DNA from 2 places in the Streptomyces sp. B5E4 genome. Region 2 is predicted to be linked to the other one. Evidence: riboswitches for the same ligand, from Rfam matches in the RefSeq annotation. Region 2 holds a riboswitch; the other holds the start of a gene.
The links. A riboswitch is a leader RNA that binds a small molecule or an ion and turns the genes downstream of it on or off. The one in region 2 is predicted to bind S-adenosylmethionine.
Positions count from the first base shown of each region.

Region 1: linked by a shared signal. The riboswitch ahead of ABGA99_RS09265 (aminotransferase class V-fold PLP-dependent enzyme) and the one ahead of thrC (threonine synthase) in region 2 are both predicted to bind S-adenosylmethionine.

Region 1 covers NZ_JBDPMI010000005.1:109,759-114,165, reverse strand. Annotated here, with positions in the region: gene ABGA99_RS09270 (glycerate kinase) at 1-1,048, shown strand, start outside; partial or broken gene ABGA99_RS09265 (aminotransferase class V-fold PLP-dependent enzyme) at 1,186-2,579, opposite strand; SAM riboswitch class IV at 2,760-2,877, opposite strand; gene trpD (anthranilate phosphoribosyltransferase) at 2,994-4,061, opposite strand; gene ABGA99_RS09255 (ubiquinol-cytochrome c reductase cytochrome b subunit) at 4,189-4,407, opposite strand, start outside.
Region 2 covers NZ_JBDPMI010000028.1:35,599-40,005, reverse strand. Annotated here, with positions in the region: gene ABGA99_RS28425 (trehalose-6-phosphate synthase) at 1-821, opposite strand, end outside; gene ABGA99_RS28420 (glucosyl-3-phosphoglycerate synthase) at 1,291-2,295, opposite strand; SAM riboswitch class I at 2,476-2,615, shown strand; gene thrC (threonine synthase) at 2,633-3,937, shown strand; gene ABGA99_RS28410 (MoaD/ThiS family protein) at 3,934-4,212, shown strand.

The sequences.
Region 1 (4,407 bases), on a different contig from region 2:
GGCGCTGGCCGCCGCGACCGGCGGGCGGCTCGTCCCGTACACCGCCACCGGCCCGCTCGGCGACCGGCTGGAGACCCACTTCGCCCTCCTCGGCGACGGCACCACCGCGGTGGTGGAGATGGCGGCCGTCGCGGGCCTGGCGCTCGTGCCGCACCCGCGGCGCGATCCGGGCGGCACCACGACGTACGGGGTCGGCGAGCTGATCCGCGCCGCGCTCGACCACGGTGTCCGCCGCATCATCGTCGGCTGCGGCGACTCCGGCACCTCCGACGGCGGTGCCGGTGCCCTGACGGCCCTGGGCGCCCGGCTGTCCGACGCCGAAGGACGCGACCTCGCCCCCGGCGGCTCCGCCCTCGCCCGCCTCGCGCGCATCGACACCGCGGGGCTCGACCCCCGGCTCGCCGAAACGGAGCTGCTCGTCGCCTGCAACCCGTACAACGTGCTCTGCGGCCCCCGCGGCGTCGCCCGCGTCTTCGGCCCGCAGAAAGGCGCCTCCCCGCAGCAGGTCGAGGAGCTGGCCGCCGCCCTCGACCGCTGGGCCGGCGTCCTCACCCGCGACCTCCCGGCCCCCGGCACCGACCTGCGCCTGGGCGCCGGCACGGGCGCCTCCGGCGGCCTCGGCGCGGGCCTCGCGGCGGTCGGCGCCCGCCTCCTTCCCCGCTTCGAGGTGCTCCTCGGCCATCTCGACCTCGACGCCCGGCTGGCCGCCGCCGACCTCGTCATCACCGCGGAGGGCGCCCTCGACCACCAGACCCCGCGCGGCAAGGTGCCCGCGGAGGTGGCGCGCCGCGCCAAGCTCCACGGCCGCCCGGTCCTGGCCCTCGCCGGCACCATCGGCGAGGGCGCACACGAGATCCACGACACGGGCGTCGACGCCTACGGGACCATCATCCCGGGCCCGATGGCGCTGCCCGAAGCACTGCTGCACGCCCGGGAGTTCCTGGCGGACGCGGCGGAACGGACGCTGCGCATGGTGCTGATCGGCAGCACCCTCGCGGGCCGCCCGGCCGCCCCCGTGCCCGCGGCGGCGGTGCGGCCGCCGGCCTGAGCCGGGGGACGGCCGCGGAGGCACGGCGTCGCCTGCGGCGGGCCGGCGGGAGCGGCCGGCGGCGAGGGCACGTACCGCACGCACGCGTGCACCGCCCCGGGGCGGCGCCGCGGACGGCGCACGCCGGGCGGCCGCCGTCAGGCCGCCGCCGGGGCCCCGCCTCCGGCCGGTACCGCGCCCAAGGCGGGTACGCAGCGGCCGTCCACCGTGCGGTACGACCACCGCGCACCGTCGCGCACCAGCGACCCCAGCGCCGCCAGGAAGCGGTCCACGTGCTCGTCCGGCGTCCCCGCCCCGAAGCTCACCCGCACCGCGTTCAGCGGCCGTTCCCCCTCGGACGCGCCGCCCCCGCACTCGGCCGACTCCCCCGCCTCGCCGAGCAGCGCCCGCACCAGCGGGTGCGCGCAGAACAGCCCGTCGCGCACCCCGATCCCGTGCTCCGCCGACAGCGCCGCCGCCAGATGCGAGCTGCTCCAGCCGTCGACCACGAACGAGATCACCCCGACCCGCGCCGCGTCCGCGCCGAACAGCGACAGCACCCGCACCCCCGGCAGCGCCGCAAGCCCCGCGAGGACCCGTGCCACCAGCGCCCGCTCCCGCTCCACCAGCGCGTCGAACCCCGCCTGCGTCAGCGCCTTGCAGGCCGATGCGATCGCGTACGCGCCGATGACGTTCGGCGAGCCCGCCTCGTGCCGCGCCGCCGTCGTCTGCCACTCGACGTCCAGTCCCCCGTCCGCCGCGCGCAGCACCCGCCGGCTGGCGCCGCCGCCCGCGAGATACGGCGGCGCCGCCTGGAGCCAGTCCGCCCGGCCGGCCAGGACGCCGGCGCCGAAGGGTGCGTACAGCTTGTGCCCGGAGAAGGCCACCCAGTCCACGCCCAGGTCCGCCACGTCCACCGGGTGGTGCGGCGCCAGCTGCGCCGCGTCCAGGACCAGCCGCGCCCCGTGCCGGTGCGCCGCCGCGGTCAGCTCCCGTACGGGCCACAGCTCGCCGGTGACGTTCGAAGCGCCGGTGACGCACACCAGCGCAGGACCGTCGCCGACCCGCGCGGCGAGCGCCGAGTCCAGCGCCGCCACCGCCTGCTCGGGGCCGGCGGGCGCGGCGAGCACGGTGACCCGGCCGGCCGCGGACCCGTCGTGCTGCCAGGGCAGCAGGGCGGCGTGGTGCTCGGTCTCGAAGACGTAGACCTCGGTCCCCGGCGGCAGCGCGGTCGCCAGCAGGTTGAGCGAGTCGGTGGTGGAGCGGGTGAAGACGACCTGGTCGTCGGGGCGGCAGCCGAGGAACCCGGCGACCGTCGCACGGCTGGACTCGAAGAGTTCGGTGGACAGTTGCGAGAGGTAGCCGGCGCCGCGGTGCACGCGCCGTAGTACGGCGCGTATGCGGCGACGTCGTCCCAGACGCGCTGCAGCGCCGGGGCGCTGGCGGCGTAGTCCAGGGCGGCGTACTCGGCGTCGCCGCCGGTGACGAGCGGGGCGCGGACGTCCCGGCCGAGGACGGGCAGACAGGCGGGCGTGAGCGTGGACGCGGACATGCGGAACTCCCGTGAGCAGGCGTGGAGATGCGGGGTGACGGGCCCGTACGGCCCGGAAAGGACGCGCGCGGCACCCGGCGGAAAGACGCGCGCAGCGGCGGCGGGGCGGCTGGCCCCTAGCGCATTCGCTTGCTCACGGCGGAACTCCCTCGGCCGACCAGGACCCCTGGATTCGCGAGGGGTCCGCGCTTGCCGCAGACCTCGCTGCCTGCGGCCCGGTCATCACCCGGGGCACCCCGCCACGGACGGAGGGTTGCCGGACAGCGGGCCGGGGCCTTGATCGCTGTCGCTCGTGACCTGGTCAGGAGTATGCGCACCGGAGAGCCGCGGCGCAACCCGGTTGCCCGGACTGTCCGCAACTCTCCGGATATCGGCGGGGAGTGACCCGGAGCAGGAGGTCCCCCCGCGTCCGCCTCAGCCGTTGCTGGCCGCGACCCAGCGCTCCAGCACGCGCAGCGCCGCCCCCGAGTCGATCGACTCCGCGGCCCGTACGATGCCCGTCGCGATCCGGTCCGGCAGCGGGCCGTCCGCGTCGGTGTCCAGGGCCGTGAGCGCCGCCGCCGCGTTCAGCAGCACCGCGTCGCGCACCGGGCCGGTCTCGCCGGCCAGCAGCCGGCGGGCGACGTCGGCGTTGTACGAGGCGTCCGCGCCCCGCAGCGCCTCCACCGGCACCAGCTCGATGCCCACGTCCCGCGGGTCGAAGCGCTCCTGGCGCACCGCGCCGCCGCGCACGGTCCACACCTGGGAGGTGGCCGTCGTCGTCAGCTCGTCCAGCCCGTCGTCGCCGCGGAAGACCAGCGCCGAGGTGCCGCGCTCGGCCAGCACCCCGGCCATGATCGGCGCCATCCGGGCGTCCGCGACGCCGGTGGCCTGCGCCCCGACCCGGGCCGGGTTGGTGAGCGGGCCGAGGAAGTTGAACGGGGTGCTGACGCCCAGCTCCTTGCGGGTCTGGGCGACGTGCCGCATCGCGGGGTGGAACTTCACCGCGAAGCAGAACGTGATGCCCGCCTCCTCCGCGACCTCGGCGACCCGCTCGGGGGCCAGGTCGAGGTTGACCCCCAGCTTCTCCAGCACGTCGGAGGCGCCGGAGGCGGAGGACGCGGCCCGGTTGCCGTGCTTGACGACCTTCGCGCCGGTCCCGGCGACGACGATCGCGGACATGGTGGAGATGTTGACGGTACGGGCCCGGTCGCCGCCGGTGCCCACGACGTCCACGGTCGGGCCGGGGACGGAGATGGTGTTGGCGTGCGCGTACATCGTGCGGACGAGCCCGGAGATCTCCGCGACCGTCTCGCCCTTGGCGCGCAGGGCGACGGCGAATCCGGCGATCTGCGCGTTGCTCGCGGTGCCCGACATGATCTGGTCCATGGCCCAGGCGGTGTCCTCGGCGCCCAGGTCCTGCCCGGCGATCAGCGCGCTGATGACATCCGGCCAGGAACGCGCCGCCGTGCTGTCGCCTCCTGCTGCCGTCTGCACGCTCATGGCACACCGTCCCGGGGGTCGTCTCAGTTGTCGGGCGTCAGCCTATCGACCGCAGAATACGCCGAAGGGCCCCCGTCCAACTGCTGGACGGGGGCCCCGGCGGTGATCGCCCGGCGGCGGACAGGCCCTAGTGGTGCCCGTGGCCGCTGGTGATCTCCTCGTACTCGCGCCGGGTCGGCTTCGGGATCTGGCCGGCCTCGCCGTAGTAGCTCTGCGACAGCCTGGCCCGCAGCTTCTCCACCGGGCCCTGCTTGCGCACCACGCCGTTGTCGTCGACCGTTGGGCCGAGCTCCAGCGGCGCGTGCTGGTCGTGCGCGGTGAGCTTGTGCAGCTCCTCCTGCGACAG
Region 2 (4,407 bases):
ATCTGCTCGCGCAGGGCCGCCATCCGCTCGGCCACGTCCGGCCGCCGCGACCGCTCGCGCAGAAAGTCGGCGTCGGCGCCGAGGGCGTGCACGTCGACCCGGGTGGTCCGCTCCCTCCGCGCCTCCTCCCCGGCCCAGGCGACATTCGCCTCACCGCCCAGCACGTCGCGGCAGCACCCGGCGAACGCCTCGGCCCACCTGCGGGTGTGGAAGCCGACGCGGTCGGCGCCGAGCAGCCCGCGCAGGAGGGCGGCGGCGACGTCGTCGGGGAGGAGCCGGAAGTACTCCGGGGGTGCCCAGGGGGTGTGGGTGAAGTGCGAGATACGCAGGTCGGGGCGGCGCTCGCGGAGCATCCCGGGCACGAGACACAGGTGGTAGTCCTGCACGAGCACCGCCGCGCCCTCGGCCGCGCCGTCGGCGAGGGCGTCGGCGAAGGCGCGGTTGTAGGTCTCATACGCGGCCCACTGGCGGCGGAACTCCGCGTCGAAGACGGGCGAGACGGGGATGTCGTAGAGCATGTGGTGGACGAACCACAGGACGGAGTTCGCGACGCCGTTGTACGCGTCGTGAAAGACGTCCGGGTCGATGCCGAGCATCCGCACCCCCGGCTCGGCCACCCCCCGCCGCACGGCCTCCCGGTCCCCGTCACCGAGCGCGGCACACACCCACAGCGCCCCGGCCTCGGGCCCCACGGCACTGAGCCCGGAAACGAGCCCGCCACCGCCTCGCTTGGCGGCGAGTTCCCCGTCGTCACCGACGGCGTACGAGACGGGCCCGCGGTTGGAGGCGACGAGCAGGGGAGCACCGGGGGACGCGACCATGCGCCGAGCCTAGCCACGCCGGGGCCCTCCGAAACGCAAGCGAGGCGGTGTGGCCGATACCGGTGGGGGCACGTGGGGCGGTGGGGCCGGGGGAGGCCGGAAGTTCGAGGGCCGGGAGGGGCCGGGGTTCGAGGGTGTGGCGCGGCCCTCGCGTGGGGTTGGGCCGGAGCCCGGTCGGGGTCTGGGCGCGGAGCCCCGAGGAGGTTGAGGACGGAGCCCGTGGGAGTCCGGAACTGAGCCCGGCCGCGGCCCGGGGGCGGAGCCCCAAAGGGTTCGGGACGGAGTCCCGTGGGGGGCCGGGGCGCAGCCCCGCCGGGGTCCCGGGGCGGAGCCCCGAGGGGGTTCGGGGGCGGAGCCCCCGGCGGGTCTCGGGGCGCAGCCCCGAGTTTCGGGAAGGGGCGGGTACGGGGATCCCCCTCCTCCCAGCTCAGCCCCGTAGCCCCCCCGGGTGTCGCCCGCCCGGCGAGGGCTACGCCACCGTCGTTCCCGGCTCCGCCTCTCCGCCGCGGCCCGCCCGACGAGGGCTCCGGTACTCCCGGATCTCCCCCATCGGCGGCCGCTCCTCCGTGTCCACCCCGTACGTCCGCGGCTCGAACGCCCCGTCAGCCCCCCGGTCGAACTGCGTCAGCCGCGGCCGCACCAGGTGCCCCCGCGCCAGCCGCAACTGCGCCGTGCGGTAGATCGCCGCCGCCATGCGCCCCAGCGCGCGGTCGTCCTGGTGGCGGTGGCGGCGGACGCCGACGTCGACCTGGGCCAGCGCGTCCAGCCCCACGGTGTGCAGCGCGTCGACGAGCAGGCCCAGCTCCACCCCGTACCCGACGGGGAACGGCAGCCGCTCCAGCAGCGACCGCCGCGCCGCGTACTCGCCCCCGAGCGGCTGGACGAAGCCGGCCAGCAGCGGCCAGTGCAGGTTCAGCAGCGGCCGTGCCACCAGCTCGGTCACCCGTCCGCCCTGCGCCGCCGGGGCGGTGTCCAGGGGCCTGTCGTAGACCGCCTTCACGAATTCCACGTCCGGCTCCGTGAGCAGCGGCCCCACGATCCCGCTCACGAACGCCGTGTCGAAGTCCCGGAGGTCCGCGTCCACGAAGCACACGATCTCGCCGCTCGTCACCAGCAGTGACCGCCACAGCACCTCGCCCTTGCCCGGCACCGCCGGCATCCGCGGCAGCACGTCGTCGCGGTGCACGACCCGCGCGCCGGCCGCGGCGGCGACCTCCGCCGTACGGTCCGTGGAGCCGGAGTCCATCACGACCAGTTCGTCGACGAGCCCGCCGCCCTCGGCGGACGTCATCAGCTCCGCGCGGATCGCCGCGACGATCGCCCCGACCGTGGCCTCCTCGTTGAGCGCGGGCAGCACCACGCTCACCGTCCCGCGTGCCCCCAGCGCCCGCTTGGCCGCCAGCAGCCGCGCGGGCGGCCGGTCCGCCGCGGACCAGGACCGCGTCCTCAGCCACTGCTCCACGTCATCGAGCACCTGCGGGCCTCCCCTTGCCGGTGGTCCTGTGCGGTGTGAGAGCCGTCTCGCGTAGCGGACGGCCCTCACAACTGTCCTGGTCGTCGGTTACAGTCTTGAACAACGTGCGTGACGTCCCTATGTCGGGGTCCGCGCTCGGACAAAAGCGCCGGACGGCTCCGCCGGTCCTGCGCCATACAGAGCTCATCCAGAGGGGCAGAGGGAACGGCCCGTTGAAGCCCCGGCAACCCTCCGTCCGGTACTCGCGACGCTGCGAGGCCCCGGACGGTGATGGTGCCAATTCCGTCCTGCGGCGAGACGCGTCGCGGGGAAGATGAGGAGAGAGGGCCTCGCCAGTATGGCTGTAGACACAGCTCCCACCCCCACCGCCGTCGACGGCGCCCCTGATCTGGGCCCTGCCGTCGCGCTGTCGTGCCGGGAGTGCGGGGAGCGGGTGCCGCTGGGTCCGGTGTTCGCGTGCCAGTCGTGTTTCGGGCCGCTGGAGGCGGCGTACGAACTTCCCGGCGGTGACGCCGAGTCCGCCGCCCGGCTCCGTGCCCGTATCGAGGCGGGTCCCCGGAGCATCTGGCGGTACGCGCCGCTGCTGCCGGTCCCCGCCGACGTGGCCGGCAAGCCGAACCTGAACCCGGGCTTCACCCGGCTGCACCGCGCCGACCGGCTCGCCGCCGAGCTGGGCGTGACCGGCGGGCTGCACGTCAAGGACGACTCGGGCAACCCGACGCACTCCTTCAAGGACCGCGTCGTCGCGATCGCCGTCGAGGCGGCCCGCGCCTTCGGCTTCACCACCCTGTCCTGTTCCTCCACCGGCAATCTGGCGGGCGCGGTCGGCGCGGCCGCGGCCCGGGCGGGGCTGCGTTCGTGCGTGTTCATCCCGTACGACCTGGAGCACGCGAAGGTCGTCATGGCCGCGGTCTACGGCGGTGACGTCGTCGGCATCGAGGGCACGTACGACGACGTGAACCGCTTCTGCTCCGAGTTGATCGGTGACCCGATCGGCGAGGGCTGGGGTTTCACGAACGTCAATCTGCGCCCGTACTACGCGGAGGGTTCCAAGACCCTCGCGTACGAGATCTGCGAGCAGCTCGGCTGGCGGCTCCCGGACAACATCGTCATCCCGGTCGCCTCCGGCTCCCAGCTCACGAAGATCGACAAGGGGCTGAAGGAGCTGATCGCGACGGGGCTGGTCGAGGAGCGTCCGTACAAGATCTTCGGCGCCCAGGCGGCGGGCTGCTCCCCGGTCTCGCGGGCCTTCAAGGACGGCCACGACGTGGTACGTCCCGTGCGGCCCGACACCATCGCCAAGTCCCTCGCCATCGGCAACCCGGCCGACGGCCCGTACGTCCTGGACATCGCCCGCCGCACCGGCGGCGCGGTGGAGGACGTGACGGACGCCGAGGTCGTGGACGCGGTGAAGCTGCTGGCCCGTACCGAGGGCGTCTTCGCGGAGACGGCGGGCGGCGTGACCTTCGGCGTGCTGGCGAAGCTCGTCGCGGACGGCCGGATCGACCCGGCCGAGACCACCGTCGCGATCAACACCGGCGACGGTCTGAAGACCCTCGACGCGGTCGCTCCCACCACGGGGCCGAGCGCGATCATTCGTCCCACACTCGACTCCTTCCGAGAGGCCGGCCTCGCATCATGAGCGTGAACGTCCGAATTCCGACCATCCTCCGTACGTATACCGACGGGCGGGCAGAGGTGAGCGCCGAGGGCGCGACCCTGGCCGAGGTGATCGAAGACCTGGAGAAGAACCACCGCGGCATCGCCGGCCGGGTGCTGGACGATCAAGGCAAGCTGCGCCGTTTCGTGAACGTCTATGTGAACGACGACGACGTCCGCTTCGCCGATGGCCTGCAGACTCCCACTCCCGAGGGGGCCGGGATCTCGATCATTCCGGCGGTCGCCGGAGGCTGCTGAACCCCGCTTGCGTGTGTGCGGCCCCACTGATCCGGAGTGGGGCCGTTCGCATGTCCGTGCACGCGATAGGGTTGGGGCGTTCCCCCCTCGTGGCCCATGCTCCACGCATATGAGAACGCGACAAGTTCCCCGCGAATGCGGAGAGTTAATTGTCGTGATGGTGAGTTATGCCCTGCCCGAGTTGTCATGGAACGG